Linked DNA regions of Magnetococcus marinus MC-1. The protein of the gene in region 2 interacts with the protein of the main gene of each other region in a pairwise test. Links are inferred from orthologs where the notes say so. Each region holds a gene or a part of one and is shown on either strand. Other genes may lie near its edges. The genes, in order: recA and dprA.

Region 1 (11,607 bases), 2.6 Mb from region 2 along the record:
TTTCCGTCACCACGATCTGCCACAAACCCCGCCCCAGATCCTCCACCGCCCAGCGTGCCCGCAGACGTAGACTCCCCCGCCCTTCGCTGTAGACCTCCAACCGTTCAGCATGATCGGCCATCAAAATGCCGCCGGTGGGAAAATCGGGGGCGGGCAGGTGTTGCATGAGCTCTTCAATGCTACAATTTGGTTTGCTGATAAGCAGCAGGCAGGCGTCCAGAATCTCCCCCACATTATGGGGGGGCACATTGGTAGACATGCCCACCGCAATGCCCGATGAGCCGTTGGCCAGCAGGTTGGGGAAACGGGCCGGCAGCACCACCGGCTCTTCCATGGAGCCATCATAGGTGGGCATAAAGTCCACCGTATCCATCTCCAAATCTTCCAGCAGCGCTTTGGCCACACTGGTCAGGCGGGCTTCGGTATAGCGCATGGCAGCGGCGCTATCGCCATCAATATTGCCAAAGTTGCCCTGCCCATCCACCAAGGGATAGCGCACCGCAAACTCTTGCGCCAACCGCACCATGGCGTCGTAAGCAGCTTGGTCACCGTGGGGGTGATATTTACCGATCACATCCCCCACCACCCGTGCCGATTTTTTATAGGGGCTGTTGGGGTCCAGGCGTAGCGCGCGCATGGCAAATAGAATGCGCCGATGTACCGGTTTTAAGCCATCCCGCACATCGGGCAGGGAACGGCTGATAATGGTGGAGAGGGCATAAGCCAGATAGCGGCTCTCCAGCTCCTCACGCAGGTTACATGGATCGATCTGTTCAAAGGTATTGGACATAAGGCGCTGTATCTGCAAGATCCATTGAAGGGTGACAACCAAACAGGTAGACGAAGAGAAACATCGCCCACAGATTTTTAATCAACCGCTGTACCGACTGGCACAGCGGTTGATCCCATAACATAGGGTGCTAAGGGTTAGGCATCGTCGGCAAAGCTATCTTCGGTTGAATCCTCTTCGGCTGCGGCGGCTTTGGCTGCTCTCGACGAGCCTTTGGCAGAGGAACCACTCTTGGGGCTGGGCACGCCTTTGGTTTCGGTTGCGGGGCTTTGGCCCGCACCATGTTTAGCGCTTAAGCCCTCTTTAAGACGGATTTGATCTTCCAGTTTCATGGCTGCACTGGGGTTTTCTGCCATGTAGCGTTTGGCATTTTCTCGGCCTTGGCCGATGCGCTCACCGTCATAGGAGTACCAAGCGCCGGACTTTTCGACCACGCCCATCTCCACGCCCATATCCAGCAGTTCGCCATGCAGAGAGACCCCCTGTCCATAGGTGATATCAAATTCGCACTGGCGGAAGGGAGGGGCCATTTTATTTTTTACCACTTTGACGCGGGTGCGGTTGCCCACCACCTCTTCTTTATCCTTAATGGAGCCAATGCGGCGAATATCCAGACGTACCGAGGCATAGAACTTGAGGGCATTCCCCCCGGTGGTGGTCTCTGGGCTACCAAACATGACACCGATTTTCATACGGATCTGGTTAATAAACAGCACCAATGAGCTCGACCGGCTAATGCTACCGGTTAATTTGCGCAGCGCTTGGGACATCAGACGGGCTTGTAGACCCACGTGAGAGTCCCCCATCTCCCCTTCCAACTCGGCCCGTGGCGTCAGCGCCGCCACCGAGTCCACCACCACCAAGTCCACCGCGCCAGAGCGTACCAGCATATCGGTAATTTCCAGGGCCTGTTCCCCGGTATCGGGCTGGGAGATGATCAGCTCATCCACATTGACACCCAACTTGCGCGCATAGATAGGATCCAGTGCATGCTCGGCATCGACGAAAGCGGCCACCCCACCCACTTTCTGAATTTCTGCGGCCACATGCAGGGCCATGGTGGTTTTGCCGGAGGATTCTGGTCCATACACTTCGACAATACGGCCACGGGGCAGGCCGCCCACACCCAAGGCAATATCCAAGCCGAGGGAACCGGTGGAGACCACAGGAATATCGGTCGCGGCACCTTCGCTCATGCGCATGATGCTGCCTTTACCAAACTGACGTTCAATTTGAGCCAGCGCGGCATCCAGTGCTTTGCTCTTATCTTTATCCAAAGCCATAATGTTTCCTTTTGATGGCAGTCGCATCGCGATGATCCCATGGGGGCGACCCACGCGGGCAGGGTCACACCCTTTCGCAAAATGAAACACCCTTTATACAAAAATTTGCCTCTTAAAGCCACGGTTGCTGCATCGAAAGAGCGACAATTGCCCGCTGCGGTGCGGGGGTGTACCATCGTCAGGCACCGGATTTGCAAATCACCCTGGCAACCCCTTTTACTTGCGCGAGGATCATCACCCATGGAACTGAACGATCTGCTCACTTTTATCGTCCAGAATGGCGGCTCAGATCTCCACCTCTCTGCCGGGCTGCCCCCCATGGTGCGGATTGATGGGGATGTGCGGCGCATCGACGTACCCACCCAATCCAGTGACGATGTGCTGGCTATGCTGCACGGTATTATGAACGATGTGCAGAAACAGAGCTTTACCGAAACCCATGAATCCGACTTTTCATTTGCGTTGGAGGGGGTTGCCCGTTTTCGCGTCAACGCCTTCATGCAGCAACGGGGGGTGAGCGCGGTACTGCGGACCATTCCTTCCGAGGTGCTCACCCTGGAACAGCTGGGTGCCCCTGAGATTTTTAAGGAGATTGCCGCCACCCCACGGGGCATTGTATTGGTCACGGGCCCCACCGGTTCGGGCAAATCCACCACACTGGCGGCTATGGTGGATTATAAAAACAGTACCGATTATGGGCACATTCTCACGGTGGAAGACCCCATCGAATTTGTACACCAGTCAAAAAAGAGTCTGGTTAGCCAACGCGAGGTGCATCGCGATACCCTAAGTTTCACCAACGCCCTCCGGGCTGCCCTACGGGAAGATCCCGACACCATCTTGGTTGGGGAGATGCGGGATTTGGAGACCATTCGTCTGGCTCTAACCGCCGCCGAGACCGGTCACTTGGTGTTTGGTACCCTGCATACCAGCTCCGCGCCCAAGACGGTGGATCGTATTGTGGACGCCTTTCCTGCTGCGGAAAAAGATATGATCCGCACCATGTTATCCGAATCCCTTAAAGCGGTGATCTCGCAAGTGCTGTTAAAAAAACGCGGCGGTGGGCGGGTTGCGGTACACGAAATTATGCTCGGCACGGGTGCCATTAAAAACCTGATTCGGGAGAATCAGGTTGCCCAGATGTACTCATCCATTCAAACAGGCCGCAAGCTAGGCATGCAAACTTTGGAACAAGGTTTGCAAGAGTGCATACAGAAGGGTCTCATCACCCGCGAGCAGGCCTACGAAAAGGCCAACGTCAAAGACCAGTTCAAATAAAAACGGATAGGGTACCATGAAAAAACGACTCGCTGGCCTCTCCCTGGGTCTGCTGGCACTAAGTACGGCGCTGAGTGGCTGTAATATTGTGCTGCAAGCTCCCCCTCCCCCGCCACCGGTGGCGGTTCAATTAATGTCCGCCCCCGCTGAGGTCGATTTGGTAGGCATGAGCCACCAAATTGCTGACGCTTTGATTGCGGAGCTGCGTAAGAACCACCCTTCTTACCACCGCTCTAAGCCGATTTTGGTCACCAGTTTTGTGCATCGTAGCAATCTGGACAGCACCTCTGAACTGGGGCTCTTGATTGCCGATCACATTGCCTCACGCATTACCCAGCAGGGTTATGCGGTGCTGGAGCCTAAGCTGCGTCAAGATCTGGCGATTCGCATGCAGCAGGGTGAGTTTATTCTCTCTCGTGACATTGAAAAGCTCTCTGCCGAGTATAAGGCTTATGCGGTTGTCACCGGCACCTATACCCGTGGCCGTACCGAGTTGGATTTTACCACCCGCATGATACGGGTCAACAACCGTCAGGTATTGGCCTCGGTGGATGCCAAATTGCCCTTGAGTCCCAATACAGAGGATCTGCTGCTTGAGACGGGCGGCCCCTCACTGTCGGTGGTAGACCGCTAATGACTACCTTCGTCAAAGGGTTGGCCGTCACCCTATTGACGGCGGCTTTGCTCTCTGGTTGTGCGGAAGCCCGTTATCCGGACACCTATCCGCTGATCTCCACCCCCAGCGAACAGGGTAGCCCGCAAGAGACCCAGCTCCTTACCACTGCCTATGGGGCGGCGGATGCCATGATTGCCAATTTGGCCAATCGGTTTCCCCAGCGTTTTCCCATTGTTGCGGGCAGTTTTGTTGACAATGACGATCTGACCAAAACCAGCTCATTGGGGCGATTGGTCAGCCAGCAGATGACCGCACGTTTCACCCAGGCCGGTTACACCGTTACCCAGATGAATTTGCGTACCGATCTGTTGATGAAACCCAAAGAGGGGCAGTTTGTCCTGACCCGTGAATTGGACAAGATTTATAAAGAGACCCGCGCTGAGGCTATCTTTGCCGGCACCTATACGGTGGCTCGCAACCGGGTTTTCTTTAACGTGCAGCTGATCCGCATGAAAGACCGGGCCACTTTGGGGGCCCAGGATTTCAGTGTGCCTATTTCCAGCAATGTTCGGGTTCTGCTTAACCCCAACAGCCGCATGTAACACCCGCTCTATCCGTTTATGGTAACTCCCAGCCCCGCCCTTTGTTGGCGGGGTTTTTTTTATCTTGGGTCGGCACCGATTGTCTGTCGGTTGGGGCTTCTGCTACACTGCGGGGGTTTATAGACCGAGGCAACCATACAACCCCTTTTAATGCGATTAGGAGCATGGTGATCATGGCTGATAGCGATGGCGTGCAGGAGAGCAAAAACTACCATCTAAACATACCCCAGATCAATCCGCAGACCACCCTCAAAGGGTGCAACAGCTTGGATTGGGGCATGAAAAACCGTCTCTCTAAAATCTTCCGCCCCGAAACCGGGCGTACGGTCATGCTGGCGGTGGATCACGGCTATTTCATGGGGCCGACTACGGGTCTGGAGCGTATTGATGTTGACATTGTGCCGCTGCTCCCCTGGGCGGACACCCTTATGTGTACCCGTGGTGTGTTGCGCAGCATGACCCCCCCCAGCTACACCAACGGCGTGGTTTTGCGTGCCAGTGGCGGCCCGAGCATTCTGAAAGAGCTGTCGGATGAAGAGATTGCGGTCAATATGGAAGATGCCCTGCGTCTCAACGTGGCGGCGGTTGCGGTGCAGGTCTTTATTGGTGGGGAGTTTGAGACCCGCTCCATCCACAACCTAACCCGTTTGATTGATGCCGGCAACCGTTATGGCATGCCGGTGCTGGGGGTTACGGCGGTGGGCAAGGAGCTTACACGGGATGCCAAATATATGCGCTTAGCAACCCGCATCCTTGCCGAGCTGGGTGCCACTTATGTCAAAACCTACTATGTGGAAGAGGATTTTGAGACGGTGACGGCGGCCTGTCCGGTACCCATTGTCATTGCGGGGGGCAAAAAACAGCCGGAGCTGGATGCGCTGACCATGGCCTATAATGCCATTCAACAGGGGGCTTCTGGGGTGGACATGGGGCGTAATATTTTTCAGTCTGACGCCCCTACCGCCATGATTCAGGCGGTCAACAAAGTGGTGCATGAAGAGATGAAACCCAAGGAGGCTTTTGCCCTCTACCAGGAACTAAAAAACCGTTAAATGCACCTGATTAGGCTGGGGAGTCTCCCTCCCCAGCCACCCCTTGTAGGCAATCCTGACCACCCTCCTTTCAATAAAGTGACTGCCATGCAGAATCTCTGGTCCGAGCGTGACGCCGCCCAACTGTCAACCACCTATGCCCCCAGTGTTGGAGAAGCCCTGGCGCTGCGCACCTACAGCAGCCATCTATTGGGTAGCGAACTTGCTTTGGTACGACATGGCGGGGGCAACACCTCGGTTAAAGTCGAAGGTCAGGATCTGTTCGGCAATACCCGCTCTATTTTGCACATCAAGGGCTCGGGGCGAGACCTAGCAACCTTACAGCCGCGTGACCACGTGGCCATGGATCTGGAATCCCTCAAGGCACTGCGTCATCTGCCTCACCTTGCAACCGAACAGATGCGCAATCAATTGGCCCAGCTACGTCTACATCATGACGACCCCATGCCCAGCATCGAAACCCTGCTGCATGCTTGGCTACCAGCCACCTACGTTGACCATACCCATGCCGAGGCCATCCTGGCCCTCACCAATCGGCAGGACGGTGAACAGGTGGTACGTCAAGCGCTAGGGGATGCACTCCTCATTGTGCCCTATATGCACCCCGGTTTTGAGCTGGCGGTGGCGGCCCTGGACGCCTTTGACCAACATCCCCAGGCTATAGGTATGGTGCTTATGGGCCATGGTTTAGTGACCTGGGCAGAGCATGCCCAAGCCAGCTACAACCGCACCCTTGAACTGGTCACACGAGCTGAACAGTGGATTGCCCGCCAAGCCAGCCACGCCACCCCTCTGAGCGTGGATGTGGCGCAGGCTCAGCGTACTTATACCGCACTTGCCCCCAAACTGCGGGGCTTACTCAGCCCACCACAGAGCAATCGCGCCTTCCCTCGGCAACGCACCATTATCACCCCCATTATCCACCACGACATGCTGCAAGCCTTGGCCGCAGAGGGGGCCGAGGCGCTACTTACTACCCCCCCCATCACCTCAGATTATGTGCTCCGCATGAAACCCTGGCCCCTGTGGCTGGACAACCTGGAACAGGCCGAGGCACGCATCGCAGCCTTTCAGCAACGCTATACGGCCTATCTCCACACCCATGGGGGAGCACAGCCACCCACGCCGCAACATGCCCTGCCCCATGTGGTTTTTATACCCGGTGTAGGTGCCCTATGTGTGGCTCAAACGTTACAGGAGTCGGCAATTTTAGCCGACCTAACCGAGCAAAATGTGCGCGTTAAGCAGGCGGTTAAAGCCAGTGGCGGCACCTATAACCCCTTATCAGAACAGGCTTGTTTTGATATGGAATATTTCCTGCTTCAACGGGATAAAGTGGCGACCCCCACGGCCCTACCGCTCACCGGTAGCACCGCTGTTGTTACCGGGGCGGCGGGGGCCATTGGTTCGGGCATCGTGCGCCATTTGCTGGACTTGGGGGCCTGTGTGGCGGCCACCGATCTGGCCGGGGCCGCCTTAGAGAGTTTGATCACGGAGTTAAAACCCCAGTATGGCAAGCGGCTGTTGGGCATCCCCATGGATGTCACCGCGCCGACAGCCATACAGCAGGGTTGGGAGCGCATCATCACCCATTGGGGCGGGGTGGATCTGCTGGTGATCAACGCCGGTTTGGCCCACGTCGCACCCCTGGCGCAGTTGGAGATGGATAAATTCACCCTGCTGCATAAGGTAAATGTTGAGGGCACCCTTAATCTGCTGAAACAGGCGGCTCACCACTACGAAAACATGCAGATGGGGGGGGATATTGTGCTTATCTCCACCAAAAATGTGTTTGCCCCAGGGGCCAGTTTTGGTGCCTATAGCGCCACCAAGGCGGCCAGCCATCAACTGGCCCGTATTGCCTCTTTGGAGTTGGCGGGTATCGGGGTGCGGGTCAACATGGTGGCCCCGGATGCGGTCTTTTCTGATGGCCAGCGCGCCTCGGGTCTATGGGCCACGGTGGGGCCGGATCGCATGAAAGCACGGGGGTTGGATCAAGCGGGCTTAGAGGCGTATTACCGCAATCGCAACCTGTTAAAAGAAAAGATTACCGCAGAGGATGTGGCCCATGCTGTGGCCTACTTTGCGACCCGGCAATCCCCCACCACGGGGGCGACGCTACCGGTGGATGGCGGTCTGCCCGACGCCACCCCAAGATAATCCGTTTCAGCCCGAGGAGCCTCTGGTTGTTGCGGCATAAAGGGATACAAATCCCTACCTTTTATTCCAGGTCGCAACGACCGGTTACTTGGAGAATCGAGCCCTTTTATGGGGCTTGTTTATCCTGTTGAGCAAGGGTGCCATGGGTAACATCATTCCATCACGTCTGATTACGCTGGTCGAGCACGGTCTGTTCGACAATTTGCACACCTTTTCCGAGCTGGAGGCACGCTTTGGCGCGGTGGAGGATATCACCCTGCGCCATGAGTGGATGGCCTGTCTGCTGCACGGTTTGCTGGCCACGGGTCGGCTGCTGCGCATGACCGGTTTTCAGCTCTGGCGGGATCTACCCGAGCACCTGCGCGAGCAGATGGGGCTGCACCACAACAGCGACAATCCCTTCCAAGCCATTTATAAATCTCCCGAAGGGGGACTGCATGCGGTGGGGGCACTGTTTAGTGAAAATCGCGCCCCCATCACCCCTAAGCTGCTTGCCCCCTTTGCCGAGGCACAACCGGCCACCTTGCGGCGGGTATTAATCACCAATGCCAATGCTCTACCCAATAAGGTAATGGGGCAGGCCCCTTGGTTTGCGGTGCGTGGCCACGATCTGGATCAACTGACCCATGCTGATTTTGTGGCCCTGCGTCAATGGTTACGCAGTGGCCGTAGCGAGCCCCAACGCCATCAACCGGCCCCAGCTTTGGTGGCCTTGGCCAAAGAGAGCCTACAGGGATTACAGGCCAACCGCCGCCGCACGGTGGTGCTGCCCCCCAGTGGACTGACCGAATCGCTCCTGCTTACCTATCTGGAGGGGTTACAGGCCCCCGCCACGGTTACGGTTGCGGTGAGTGGGGGTTTGGCGCGACTGGGCAAGCTCTGGCGTCACTTAAATCGCCACGCCAGTTCGCTCTCCCTCAGCGTATTCCCGTTTCAACCGGAGGCGTCTCTGCGAGGTTCCAGCGACCGTCCCAAGCTCAACCCGTGGGAGCTGCCCTTTGCGCTCTATGATGAGCCTGCTGCGGTGGAGCGCTTTAGCCAGTGGCGTTTCCACGGCATCAAACTTTACCTCACCACCCCCGAGGGTTTACCCAAGTTAGAGGCGTTGTTACAGGGCAACCTGCCCATACTGCGCATGATTACCGATGCGCATAAGTTGGCGGGCAAGCGGCAGAGCCGTTATCCCTATTTATTTGAGGAGTTGGGGGATTTTGAGCCTGCCCGACAGGAGCCCCCTACCCTATTTTTGACCCACGCGCCAGAGCCCAAACAGGCGGGGCGGTTAAGCCCAGAGGGAGACCCCAAACCCCTCTACAGCATGGAGAGCGGCCAATTTGGCCCCCAGGTGATGCCGCTGGAGTATCGGGCTGCGGTGGAGCGCCAGTTGGCGCGTCCTTATCAGCTGCACTTGCCGTTGATTTTTATGCCCACGCCCACCGATGGACTCTCGCGGGAGGAGCATCTCAGCAGCGCCCAGTGGCGGGGCATCAAGAGTGTGTTAAACCGGCTGCGTCCCCATCGGGTGTTAAGCACCCATGTGAGCAGCAGTGCTGCGCAACAGTTTTATACACTACCGGGCCGACAGGAGCCCGATGCCCTGCGAGAAGGCTATGTGGTGCGCTGCTTTGATGGCAAATGGGCGGCCCACAAGCGGGAGAGCCAGTGGAACACCCTACAAGCGGACCCGCCCATGTTGTTGGCCCATAGCAGCTGTTTGACCAAGGGGGAGACCTGCCCACCGGTCGACGCGCTGTTACTGGTTCCACAACTGGAGGATAAGCTGGATCTGTTGGATGCCCTGCAACCGCTGTTGCGTCCCACTTTAACGGGGGGCACCCCCACGGCACATATTATTCTGCCTTTGGTGTTTCACCGTGGTTTTGATGCCCACGGGCGGGTCGCTGGTGAACCCTTTGGGCTCTCTGACCTGCAAAGCCTGCTCATGGCCTTAAAGGGTATGGATAGCCGGTTGGAGGCGTGTCTGCATGAGATTCGCCTACGCCAAGGTATGACCGGCACGCTGGATATTGCGCCGTTGTGGCAGAGTATTGAAGTAACCGGCCATGGTGTGGATGGGGCTGATTTTAAAGCCCGTTTTGGCGCTACTTTGGTAGAGGCCCTGGGTGGTCAGTGGGAGTGTATGCTGGGGGCCTTTGCCAGCCAAGCCAAACGGCTGCCGCCGCAGACCCCCTTTTCTACTGAGGATGACGCACTGGATAGCTGGGTTAAGCGCCAGCGCAAGGCCCAAGAGTTGGGCGCTTTACCAAAAGCGCGCCACCAAGCTTTGTCGGCGGTGGGGTTTGATTGGGACCCTGACGAAACCCAATGGCAGCTCATGTACCGCCATTTATCGGAGTTTAAGCAGCAGCATGGGCATGATGATGTGCCAGAGCCGTGGCAAGCCCAACCAGAGCTGCCGGGTTGGGTGCGCAAGCAGCGCCGTGATGGATTTATTGACAAACTCGCCGACCGCCACCGTGCCCAACTGGAGGCCCTTCATTTTGTGTGGGATCTCAAGTTGGCCCAGTGGCAGGAGATGTTTGAACAGTTGCGATCATTCAAACAAAACTATGGGCATGACCGGGTACCCGAAGGGCCCCCCGGCAACAGCCGTCTGCACCGTTGGTGCAGTGATCAACGCAAACTCTATGGGGCGGGCAAGTTAGAACCGGACCAGGTGATGCAGCTTGAACAGCTCCATTTTGTATGGGATCTGGAGGAGCAAGATTGGCAGATCATGCTGGCCAAACTGAAAGATTTCCTAGACCTATTCCCCGGCCAGGAGCCCGATGCTGAACAGCAGCAAGAGCTGTATAGTTGGAGTGATAGCCAGCGCAAGCTGCACCAAAAGCAAAAGCTTGCGGAGCATCGCTGGCGGGCGTTGCAGCGCATTGGCTTTGACTGGGACCCTGCGTTAACCCACTGGTGGCGCATGTTGGATCAAGCCATCGCCTATCAGCGGGAGCATGGCCACATCTATCTGGATAAAGAGGATGCCACGCAGCCGCAGTTGGCCCAGTGGCTGTTTGAGCAGCGTAAATTGGGCAATAAACAGAGTTTACCGCCCGATCAATTTGCGGCTCTGAGTGCGGTGGGCATGCAGTGGGACCAAAAGCAGCATGATTGGCACGCTATGCGGGTGGCTTTGGTGGAGTATCACAGGCAGCGCCGCCACTGTCATGTGCCTAAGGGTTGGTCAGAAAATCCCGCCTTGGCCAAGTGGGTAGTGGCCCAACGCAGCGCGCGCAAAAAAGAGCAGTTGAGCGCCGAGCAGGTGGCACAACTGGATGAATTGGGCTTTATTTGGGATGCCCAAGAGCTCTATTGGGAGCAGATGTTTATTCAGTTGGTGGAGTTTCACACCCTATTTGGTCACTGCAATGTGCCGGATGATTATGAGGCCGACAGTGAACTGGCATGGTGGGTCGAGGCCCAACGCAAAAGCTTTAAGGCGAGCAGCTTGGGCGAGGAGCGCGGCCAGCGGCTGGATGAGTTGGGCTTTGTCTGGGACCCCCAACGGTTAATTTGGGAATCCAGTTACGAAGCGCTGAAGGCGTTTCACGCGCGGGAGGGGCACTCAACCATTCCCATCAACGATGCCCAGCAACCCACCTTAGCGCGTTGGGTACAGCAGCAGCGGGCGGCGGGCAATAAAAATCTGCTCAGCCCTGAGCTCATGGCTCTATTGGATGAACTGGACTTTATCTGGGAGATCAAGCAGGCTCAGGCCGAAGAGTTGTTTCAGGCACTGCGCCAATTTAAACAGCAGCATGGTCACTGTGATGTCCCGGTGGCGTGGGCGGGTAATGCGCAGTTGGGTCTATGG
Region 2 (11,483 bases):
ATCACAATCTCATCGCATGGACTGCATAACTTGCCCATACCCGCTGCCTGAATTTACCCATCTGACTTCTCCAACCCTGGCCAAGCGCACCAAATATCCACACTCCATTTACCAGACTTACACCGGCTTGACACATAAAGTTCATTTGCATTTCAATGGCTTACAAGCGTATTGTGTGAAAACTTTGTTGAAAGGGAGTTCACATGCGCATTCTAATCGTATCCGACGCTTGGTATCCCCAGCGTAATGGTGTTATCCGGGTTCTAGAGTCTCTCATCGAAGCGCTCGAAAAACGTGGTCATGTACTTGGCATGATCACCCCCAACCGCTTTACCACCATCCCCTGCCCCAGCTATTCGGAAATCCCCCTGGCCTTGTTCCCCTATCGCGGGGTCAAACGGCAGATCCAAGCCTTCGCCCCACAGGCGCTGCATATCGCCACCGAAGGCCCCCTGGGATCCGCCGCGCGGCGTTGGTGCTTAAACCATAAAGTGCCCTTTACCACCGCCTACCACACCAAATTTCCCGAATATATTCACGAACGCACCAAGCTGCCCCTAAACTGGCTCTATGCCGGCATTCGCCGTTTTCACAAACCAGCACACACCGTCATGGCCCCCTCGCCCTCGGTCTATCGTGAGCTAACCGCCCGCAACTTTCCCCATGTGCAACCCTGGGCCCACGGGGTTAATGTGGAGGTGTTTACCCCCCAACCCAAAGATTTCCTGCAACTGCCCCGCCCAATCCATATGTTTGTGGGGCGTATTGCGGTGGAAAAAAATATTCCCGCTTTTCTGGATCTGGAGCTGCCCGGCAGTAAGGTGGTGGTGGGACGGGGTCCCCAAAAAAACACCCTGCAAAAACACTACCCCCACGTCCATTTTTTCGATACCAATAACGATACCGAATTGGTCCAGCTCTTTAGCAGTGCCGATGTCTTTGTGTTCCCCAGCCTGACCGACACCTTTGGTTTGGTCATGCTCGAAGCCATGGCCTGTGGCGTGCCCGTGGCCGCCTATCCCGTTACAGGGCCTTTGGATGTCATGCAGTTGGATGGCCCCGGCGAAAACGCCATGGGCTGCCTCGATTTTGACCTTACCCTGGCCATTCAAAAGGCGCTGGGTAAATCTCCCGCAGCATGCCGGGCCTACGCCATGAACTTCTCCTGGGAGCGCGTCGCCGACCAGTTTCTGGCGTTTCTTGCCCCCATCGAAACACGGGATGCCCTACCCGCCCCCCTCACCGCTGAAGAGGTGGAAGGCTCTTAAGCCTTATACACGCCCTTGCGCTACCCCTTGACCCATACAGACGGAGGGATAAGGGATCTGAAAACAGACAAGCCGGAGCATAACGCCCCGGCTTGTCTGTTTTTTACACCTTAGGTCAGGCTAATCCCCACCATGCGGTTACTGCTTGGAGGTTTTTATGGGCGCCTCGACCACCTCTTTATAGTCACACCCCTCCGCCACGCAAATATGCTCGGTACCCCGGGTTTTGGTCACCTTTTTGGTCACAAAGGGAGCCTGACACTTGGGACAGGGGATCTCCAAAGGCTCATCCCACAACGCCTGCTTGCACTTGGGATAGTTGGAACAGGAGTAAAAGATCTTACCCCGTCTGGATTTCTTCTCCAAAAAAGTGCCCTGACCACAGCTCGGACAGGCCACACCCGTATCCCTGGGTTTATTCAGCGGCTGGTTATTTTTGCACTCCGGTGCACCAGAACACCCATAATATTTGCCGTAGCGCCCCTCTTTAATCAGCATGGGTTTGCCACACTTATCACAGGGAATGTCGGTAAGCTCCGGCTCTGGACGCGAGACCTCCTCCTCCTTATTGAGCGGCTCGGTATGCTTGCACTCTGGATAACCGGTACAGGCCTTAAACTTACCAAAGCGGCCCAGTTTGATGGAGAGCGGTGCGCCACATTTGGGACACGGCTCATCAATCTGCTCGGTGGTTACCTCCTCTTTAGAGGTGGTCTCATCCTTGAGCGTGATCTGCTGAATAAAGGGCTGCCAAAAATCCTCCATCAAAGGGACCCAACTCTTCTCCCCCCGGGAGACCGCATCCAACTGATCCTCCAGATTGGCGGTAAAGTTATAATCCACATAGGTAGAGAAGTGTTTGGTCAGGTAGCTGTTGACCACCATACCCACATCTTCGGGATAAAATTTGCGGGCATCCAGCTTGACATAACCCCGATCCTGTAGCGTGGACATGGTCGGCGCATAGGTGGAGGGTCGGCCAATACCGTAGCTCTCCAGCACTTTAACCAGGGTGGCTTCTGTATAACGCGGCGGCGGCTCGGTAAAGTGCTGACGGGCATCCAGCGACTTTTGCTCAAGCTGCTGTCCTACCTCCAGCGGCGGCAGAATGCTCTCATTATCATCATCGTCATCTTCGCGGTCTTGGGCCGATACCTCATCTTTGCCCTCCATATAGACCTTCATAAAGCCAGCAAAAGCCACAGAGGAGCCGGTGGCGCGAAAACGGTAGGCCGCGTTGGGGTCTTGACTATCCACCGACAAATTGGCCGCCACTTTATCTATTTTGGCTTGGGCCATTTGGCAGGCTACGGTGCGTTTCCAGATCAACTCATATAGACGAAATTGATCCTTCTCCAGGATCTCCCGCAGCATCTCTGGTGTGCGGATAACATCCGTGGGGCGAATCGCTTCGTGGGCCTCCTGGGCATTTTTGGCCGAGGATTTGTATTTGCGCGGTGACTTGGGCAGATACTCCTTGCCATAACGGATCTCAATCTGTTTGCGAATCGACTCAATGGCCTCATTGGCCAAGTTCACCGAATCGGTACGCATATAGCTAATAAGGCCTACCGTCTCTTTACCGCCATCCGCCGTCGGCACCTCCATACCTTCATAGAGGCGTTGGGCCACGGTCATGGTTTTTTTGGCCGAAAAACCCAGCTTGCGCGAGGCCTCCTGCTGTAAAGTCGAGGTGATAAAGGGGGGCGCAGGATTGCGCTTGCTCTGCTTTTTCTCAATTTCGGAAACATACAGTGGACGCTTCTCCACCGCCTTAATCAATCTTTTGGCATAGGCCTCATCACCAATGGAAAATTTGGAGAGTTTCTCCCCATCGGCCACCGCCAGACGCGCCTCAAAGGGGCGTGGTGCGGATTGTGCCGCCTGCGCCGCCAGAGCGGTAATGCTCCAATATTCACGAGCCTCAAAAGCTTGAATCTCCGCCTCGCGCTCGCACACCAGACGCAACGCCACCGACTGTACCCGACCCGCCGAGAGACCCCGGCGTACCTTGCGCCACAAAAGCGGACTCAGATTAAAACCCACCAAATAGTCCAACGCCCGCCGTGCCTGTTGGGCGTTCACCATATCCATATCCACATCCCGGGCGTGGGCAACGGCGTCCTGAATGGCGGTTTTGGTGATCTCATGGAACACCACCCGCTTAACCTGCACATTTTCTAGCAGTTTTTTCTCATTCAAAACCTCATAGACGTGCCAGGAGATCGCCTCTCCCTCGCGGTCAGGGTCGGTTGCCAGCAATACTTGCTCAGCCCCCTTCACAGCCTTAGCCAACTCATCCACCCGTTTGGTGGAATCCTTGGGCACGCTATATTTCATAGCAAAACCGTGCTCCGTATCCACCGAGCCATTTTTGCTGGGTAGATCACGAATATGCCCGTAGGTCGCCACCACTTTATAGCCACGACCCAGGAATTTATTGATGGTTTTCGCCTTGGCGGGTGATTCCACGATGACCACTGCCGTCATGTTTCCACCATTCCATTTCAAAGTTAAGGTGAAGGGTTAGAGTGTTGTACAGCCTATTCCTTCGCCTGTCCAACCCCTTTCTATCCATACATCCATCAAGAAACCTGTGGCACCAAGGCCAGGGTTCCCCCCATCTCACGGGTAATGATGCCGCACAGCTCAAGCTGAAGTAATGTGCTGGAAAGCTCCGCAGGTGTCAAATGACAAAGACGCAAAAGACCATCCACCGTCAAGGCACCATCCCCCAGCGCCGCCACCACTGAGGCCGCCCCAGGAATATCCGGCAGCACCTCACTCACGCCCCCTGAGGGGATCACCGCCACCCTTTTGGCCTGCTCTGGCACCACCCCACCCCAGGCCAAAGCCTGCACCACATCCGCCGCGCTCTCCACCAACGTGGCACCCTCTTTTAAAAGCTGGTGTACCCCCCGGCTACGCTCATCATCTACCGCCCCAGGCACGGCAAAAACCTCGCGATTCTGCTCCAGCGCCATACGGGCCGTAATCAGTGAACCAGACTTTAACCCCCCTTCGACTACCACCACCCCCCGGCTTAACCCACTGATGATGCGGTTGCGCCGGGGAAACCGTTTGGGGTGGGGCTGCGTCCCCGGGGGATATTCACTCACCAAGCAGCCCTGTCGTATAATCTGCGCTTTCAGTTGCATATTGGGCTTGGGATAGCTCACATCCAAACCGCACCCCAACACCGCCACCGTCGCCCCCCCACCCAACAGCGAACCCGCGTGCGCCGCGCTATCAATACCCACCGCCAAGCCACTCACGGTGGTCAGCCGCATCTGCCCCAAATCCGCCGCCAATTTATGGGCAAAACGCTCCCCATTGCGGCTACAGCGGCGGGTGCCCACCATGGCGATCAAGGGTTCCTGATTAAGCAGCGCCCCATCCCCCTGTATAAACAGCAGCGGGGGGGGATCGGAGATTTCCAAGAGCTGTTGGGGATAGGCCGGTTCACGCCAATGCAGCGCCGTCGCCCCCATTTGGTGGGTCTGTGTAAGCAGCCTTTCTACCCAACTGGCATCGGCCAATGTTAGCTCGGGTTTAAGCCTTGGCAAGGCCCGTAAAATGGCGTGTGGTGTGGCAAACTGTCTTTCATAGTGCAACAGGCTAATGGGCCCCAAGCCTGGGGTGAGCATCAACTGTAACCATGCGTGATGCACCCCTTGCCCCATACAGGTCAGCCCTTTTTCCCAATGCGGGGTTCGGTGCCCTGTAGGATGCGCTGGATATTTTGGCGATGTTTCCAAAACACCATGGGCACCACAATGGCCGCCACCACCAGGGCTGCCGGCGTGCCGTAGAGATATTGATAAAGGGGCATCATGGCAAAGGCGATCAACGCCGCCAGCGAAGAGATGCGAAACAGCAGTGCCCCCACCACCCAACTGCCCACCGCCAGCAACCCCACAACCGGGGTCAGCATGAGAAATACCCCCAACCCGGTGGCCACCCCCTTACCCCCCTTAAAACCCAAATAGACCGGGTAGAGATGCCCCATAAAGGATAACAGCGCCATGGCCGCAGTAATGGGGCTCTGCCAGCCAAACATGGCAATGCCCGCTGCCGTGGCCATGGCACCTTTGCCAATATCCAAAACCAAGGTTAACAACCCAGGAATTTTTCCCGCCGTGCGCAGCACATTGGTGGCACCAATATTGCCGCTGCCTTGGGTGCGAATATCCCCCACCCCCCAGAGTCGGGCGATCACCAAGCCAAAGGGCACGGCACCCAGTAGATAGGCGGCGCTTATGGCCATTAAGGCTGTTGGCGTAAAGAGTTGGGCGATCATGCATGCCTCATGGTTAAAAGAGTAATCCTTGCTGTAAAAATCCGGTGCAGACCCCTAACCCTGAGCAGAGATGAGGCCGCACGCCTTGACCCGGTGGCGGTCTGTGTTTACATGTTCCTAGCCGCCGCCTTAACCCCATTATTCCACGCCAAAGGATGGTACCACCACATCCCGCCCCCCTTGGTTACCCTGGATGCGAAACAGTTTGGATTGATAACGCAATCGGTGAGGATAATCCCTCACCTCTGTCACACCGGAAATGGTGTAAAGAAGCTGCGTGACAAACTGCTGCGCCACATCGCCGTGGGGTTGGTCCGTCATAACAAAGGTAGGGTAGGGCTCGGTGGTTAGGGCAAGCAGTGCATAGTTATGGCTCTGCACAAACTGGTTAACCGCCTCGACCACGCCAAATTGTTGGTACACCGCGTAGGGATGGTTGCAGTAGTCATGACCAAGAATCAACCCACCCTGTTTGATTTTGGTGTGATAACTCTCTAGATCAGCCGTAACACCAGCTTGACTATGGAGGCCATCAATATAGATCCAATCCAGGCTATGCTCTGCAAAATCCGCCGCCGCTTGCTGGGAATAACTACGCTTAATCGCCACCACACCCCTGGAGATTTCATAGGAAAAGCGGCGTCGCACATTTTGAAAACGGCCCTCCTGCTCCTCAGCCGGGCAGTTGTTTAGATCGGTTTGATAGTCATCGCGGGTCTGCTTTTCCCAAGGGTCCACAAGGGTAAGCTGGCGGGGATGATTGCGATCCAAAATCTGCGCTGAAAAATTCCCCTCGGCCACACCAATCTCCACCACATGGCCCTGCTTGGGTAATAAACTTAATACCATTTGACGGGTTGTTGGGCATAGAAACATCTTAAAATACTCTTTCTAGGGTTACGCACCCCCACCTGTTACGGGGTGTTGACCATCAAACCATTGTTTTGAACCCACATTTGCCATAACTGACCATGCAGCCCCAAACGTTTCTCCAGTGCCTGTAACTGCTGCCCTACCTCTGGTTTGAGCTGCTCGGCCAACGCCTGTTCATCCACCGGGGTGGGCTGTGGACCATGCCCGGCACTCCAATCCCCCAGCAGTTTTTGCTCCAGCCGCAGGGATTCTGAAAAACCCTGGCGCAAGCCATTGGCTACCGTTTCCCGCAGCTGTTGGCGGAGCTCTTTGCTTAAATTGGCATACCACCGGTTGCTCACAATAAAGGTCATCCACCCATAGAGATGGTGGGTGGAATAAAACTGCTTGCCCTGGGATGCCACACGGGTACGTGCCAGCAGCTCTGGTGTGCTGGAGATCCCTTGCAGCCAGCCTGCTTGAATCGCCTCTGGCACCGCCTCGGCTGGCACATAGCTGGGTTTTAACCCCATAAGCTCCAGATTTTTTTGGTGGGCTATCACACCGGGGGCACGAATGGTGGCCCCCCTCAGCTCTGGCCAAGCGCGCCCCTCAAAGGTGGTGACACCATAAAATCCGGTCCCCCCATAACCCAAAACCTGTATACGCTTGCGCATGGCGCGCAAACGCAGCTTTTGATCGTAGCGACTGCCGATAAACTGTACCAACTGATTGGGGGTCACAAACAGACGGGGTATCAACAAGAGCTGATAGGCGGGCAAGGTTTGGGATAGGGTGGAAGCCGAGACAAATCCCCCTTCCAATTTTCCCTCAATGAGCGCTTTGACCATGCTGATCTCATTGCCCTGCTGGCCATTGTGCAAAATCTCCACCTTGACCTGGCCCGCCGTTGCCTGTTCAATATCCGCCGCCATGCGCCTAAGATTGCGAATATAGGTCATGTCCATGCCCTGGGTTGCGCCAATGCGCATGACCTGTACGGGGTTTTGGGCATAGGCGGGCGTGGTCCATAGGGCGACCAACAGCGCAAATGGCGTCAATAAGGTGCAAAAAATTTGAAACATGGTATGGTGCATGTGGCGTCAACCGTGTGATGTTCCATGAAAAGAGGGTTTCCATGGGATACCATGCCTGCGCCCCTTTGTCAGGTGCTGATCATCATATAGAACGTTTTCCCCCCAATTGGGGGTGTTTGCCAGGAGGATAGAATGGCCTTTTCCCTTAATAAAGTACAACTGATTGGCAATCTGGGTGCAGACCCAGAGGTGCGCTATACCCAGGCGGGTAAGGCGATGGCCAATTTAAACATTGCCACCAGTGAATCATGGAACGATCAACAGGGCCAGCGCCAAGAGCGTACCGAATGGCACCGGGTTGTGATCTTTGGCAAAGCCGCAGAGATCGCCCAGCAATATATGCGTAAAGGCAGCAAGGTCTATATCGAAGGGCAGCTGCAAACCCGCAAATGGCAGGATCAGAGCGGTCAAGATCGCTACACCACCGAAGTGGTGATCAGCGGCTTTAATGGGCAGATGATTATCTTAGACCGGCCCAGCGGCGGCGGCTTTGGTGGCGGCGGGGCCCCAGCCGGAGGTTTTGGCGGTGGTGCGCCCAACGCGGGTTTTGCTGGCGGCCCCCCCCAGGGTAGTCCTGCCCCGAGCGGTGCTGCCAACCAAGGCAGCGGCACCTTCTCATCCCCGGCGGATACCTTTAATGAAGGCCCCGACTTTGATGATGATATCCCCTTTTAGACCCACCACGCAGGCCATCCAAACAGAGCTCTACCAAAACGGGCGGATGTCCCATAAAAAAGCCCCTGTGGCGCCAACACCACAGGGGCTTGTTATCCGCCCCCCCTTGCGGGGCTGTGACACCCCAGATTAAGGTCTGGGCTGCGCGGCGGGCACCACATTACGCTGCCACCATCCCTTGACATGATCCATGGTCGAGGCACGAGCAGGCATTGGGTCCGAGGCCGTGGGCGCATTGGGCGGCGGCTGATCGTGGAAAAATAGGGTCTTGAATAGGTTAGGCTCTTCCGGTCTCGGCGGTGCGCTGAGATCTTCCAGCGCATTCTGGGTCAAAAATAGCACCTGCCGGGTGGCCAATTCGGTCATCAACTCCAGAGAATAACCCGCTTCTGGGGGGGAACTCTTCGCCATCGAGGTGCTGGTGCTGATGGCCGTCAATGCCAATGCCGGATTTTTGACAAACATACCGGTGTTAATCAAAGCGGCACTCATACCTGTGGCCATCTCAGCATCATGTTTACGCTGGTGCGGCTCCGAATCCACCCGAATACGCATGCGCCGCAATAACTCACCCTTTTCCCCCAGCAGATAGGCATCCCAATCCACCAAACCGCTGGTGGCGGTACCGCTGTTGCGTAGTATCCGTGGCTCAATCCAGAGCGTAACCGGCCAATCATTATCCTGGGCCAGCATCACCGCCTCTTCCAGATGGTAGGCCGGTTGCCACTCCTGCACCAGCCGCTCAGCAATACGTCCTGGCAAAATTTGACGGTAGATGGTGCGGGTATAATCCACCAACACCCCATCCTGCCCCGCCTGCTTTTGCGTGATGGGCAATAGATGCACCTCGGGAAACGGGGTGATCTTGCCATCGTTGTTGGTGGAGGCCTCCCAACACACCTGAACATCTTTCAGGGGGACCTCGCAACCTTTGCGATAGACCGCCTGGGCGGTGCCACTGGCCAGTAATAGCACCATGGCAAGGGGTAATCCCACAAGTCGCTTCATCATCACGACGTTCTCCTGATCGTCAAGGGTTGCCTTTGTCTCGCATAACCTGCATAGCATCAAACAGATAGACTGCAAAGGGCAGTGCACAGGTAAATCCTGGGGAGACCGCATTCAAGACATGAAAGCTGCGGTGATCCCCTTCAAAATGGAAATCCATCTCCAACCGTCGCTGCCGCACATGATAGAGCTGCGCACGAATGCCGGGAGGTCCCCATTGCCGGTAATCCTTTACCGACACACCGTGCGCCAACTGTTTGGCCAGATGAGCCATCCATACACGGTTATATTTCATCATCTCTCGCACCGCCAACCGGCGGAATCCAAAGGGATTGTGCCACAACATCTGAAGCTCGCGCCCCATGATCTGCCGACACTCCGTTGCCGAGAAACCCTCCAATCCCCCATAGTGCTGCCGCCAAAAGGCCGGTATCGCCGTGGGGCCTATTTTGGCTTTACCATCAACGGTGACGGTGAAATGCACCCCCAAAAAGGGATTGTCCAGATCCGGCACCGGATAGATATTGGTTTTCCACGCCCCTGGGGCTTCGCTGCTCTTGAGATAGAGCCCCTTAAAGGGCAGCACCACATGCTCCTGACAAAAACCGTACGCCTTGGCAATGTGGTCGGCGTAAAGCCCAGCCGCATTGATTAAATAACCCGGTTCTAGCCACTGTTTGCCGATCTGCACCCGCTCACCCTGGCAACCCAGCCATGGTGCATGGGGGCGAATCTCAATACCGGCATCCTGCACATCCCGGCTAAGCTCGGCCATCACCTCTTTCGGATCCACCGATGCTGTGAGGGGAGAAAAAAGGGCCGATCCTGCCGTTTTTACACGGGGTTCTATGGCTTTTGCCTGGGCCTCTGTGACACGTTCCAAGGGTACCTGATTGCGCTCTGCCCGGCGTTGCAGCTCATCCAGCCCCGCCAGATCCCCCTCATGACGGGCCACCACCAATTTGCCACACGGATGGATACGCAATTTGCGTTCCATACAGTACTGGCTCCATGCTTGATTGCCCTCACGGGTAAAGCGGGCCTTGAGACTGTCGGCGGTATAGTAAAAACCCGCATGCAGCACACCGCTGTTACGGCCACTGGCATGCAGACCGGGCTGGGCCTCCTTTTCCGCGACCACAATGGTGGCACGCGGATGGCGTTTGCGGGCCTCCAGCGCCAACGCCAAGCCGATTACACCGGCACCAAGAATGAGAAAATCAGGGGAGTCCGTCGACATCGCTACACCAAAAGAGTCAAGGGGGTGACAAGGACGTGGTGGCAGCAGCGATGGGCCATGCCCCCAACAGGGGCCGGGTAGCAGGGGAACCTCCCCCCATAGGCGTACCTAAACAGCCCACCCGCAACGGCGGGTTGTGGGCGGCTTACAACCCCGCTGCGACCAACCCAGCGGGCACCGGGGGCCAGAAGAGAGCCCCCCTGCGACGCTTAATTCAGTGATTGGCATCCTTGATCAGCCGCGCCGCATAAAAACCGTCCACCCCATGGGTCGCCGGTTCGGTGCGTAGATCCCCTGCGGAATCAATCCACTCGGGGAGAATACCCGCCATGCCCGCCTCCAACGGCAGACGCTTCCACTGGGGATGCTCTTTCAGGAATCGCGCCACTTGTTGCTCATTCTCATCGGGTTCTAAAGAGCAGGTGGCGTAGACCAGCAAGCCGCCGGGCTTAACCGCAGCGGCCACCGACTGCAAAATCTGCTGCTGCTGCTTGACCACCTCCGCCAAACCGCTGGGGTTGCGCCGCCATTTAATATCAGGATGCCGCCGGATCACCCCCGTCCCGGTACAGGGGGCATCCACCAGCGCACGGTCAAACAGACCCTCGATGGGCTGTGTGGCATCGGCACAGCGCAGCTTAACCTGTGAACGAATGCCCAGACGCGCCATATTTTCCCCCATGCGCTCCAGCCGCTGCTGGGCGCTATCCAGGGCGGTAATCACTACCCCTGCACCCCCCAACGCCACCAAATGCGCCGATTTTCCCCCAGGTGCCGCACAGGCATCCAGAATAGCCTCCCCCGCCTGGGGGGCCAGCAGACGCGCCACCGCCTGCGCTGCACGATCCTGCACCGCAAACCACCCGTTGCTGTAACCGGGCAGCGTCGCCACCTTGGCCCCTTGGGGCAGCATCAGCGTCTCTTCAGCCTCGGGGCAGACCGTTACCTCAATCTCCGCCTGTTTGGCCGCCGCCAGATAGTCCGCGACCGTGACCTTGGGGGTGTGAATACGCAAGGTTAAGGGGGCCTGCGCATTGGCCGCC

The links.
Region 1: the proteins of dprA (region 2) and recA interact in binary tests that used the Bacillus subtilis proteins (3 or more experiments, as listed by UniProt). The link is inferred for Magnetococcus marinus MC-1 from one-to-one orthologs.

Annotation. Positions count from the first base shown.
Region 1 is NC_008576.1:1,982,091-1,993,697, reverse strand. Bases 1-2,976 are described here. They hold recA (recombinase RecA), read right to left. Parts: upstream 2,074-2,976; coding sequence 928-2,073; downstream 1-927. Other genes in these bases: MMC1_RS08200 (type IV pilus twitching motility protein PilT), read left to right, coding at 2,314-2,976; parC (DNA topoisomerase IV subunit A), read right to left, coding at 1-790. Outside these bases: more of MMC1_RS08200, read left to right, coding at 2,977-3,351; MMC1_RS19880 (FlgO family outer membrane protein), read left to right, coding at 3,368-3,985; MMC1_RS08190 (FlgO family outer membrane protein), read left to right, coding at 3,985-4,569; lsrF (3-hydroxy-5-phosphonooxypentane-2,4-dione thiolase), read left to right, coding at 4,743-5,621; MMC1_RS08180 (bifunctional aldolase/short-chain dehydrogenase), read left to right, coding at 5,709-7,781; MMC1_RS08175 (helicase associated domain-containing protein), read left to right, coding at 7,924-11,607. UniProt on the Bacillus subtilis protein: Multifunctional protein involved in homologous recombination, DNA repair and competence.
Region 2 is NC_008576.1:4,595,209-4,606,691, forward strand. Bases 2,897-5,748 are described here. They hold dprA (DNA-processing protein DprA), read right to left. Parts: upstream 4,940-5,748; coding sequence 3,854-4,939; downstream 2,897-3,853. Other genes in these bases: topA (type I DNA topoisomerase), read right to left, coding at 2,897-3,758; plsY (glycerol-3-phosphate 1-O-acyltransferase PlsY), read right to left, coding at 4,957-5,568; MMC1_RS18830 (class I SAM-dependent methyltransferase), read right to left, coding at 5,707-5,748. In the rest of the region: MMC1_RS18810 (glycosyltransferase family 4 protein), read left to right, coding at 204-1,268; more of topA, read right to left, coding at 1,407-2,896; more of MMC1_RS18830, read right to left, coding at 5,749-6,444; TRAP transporter substrate-binding protein DctP, read right to left, coding at 6,483-7,517; ssb (single-stranded DNA-binding protein), read left to right, coding at 7,650-8,192; MMC1_RS18845 (hypothetical protein), read right to left, coding at 8,322-9,203; MMC1_RS18850 (NAD(P)/FAD-dependent oxidoreductase), read right to left, coding at 9,223-10,440; 16S rRNA (cytosine(967)-C(5))-methyltransferase RsmB, read right to left, coding at 10,655-11,483. UniProt on the Bacillus subtilis protein: Protein that helps load RecA onto ssDNA during transformation. Binds cooperatively to circular ssDNA, is able to bridge different segments of DNA. Favors the loading of RecA onto SsbA- or SsbB-coated ssDNA and formation of RecA-DNA filaments.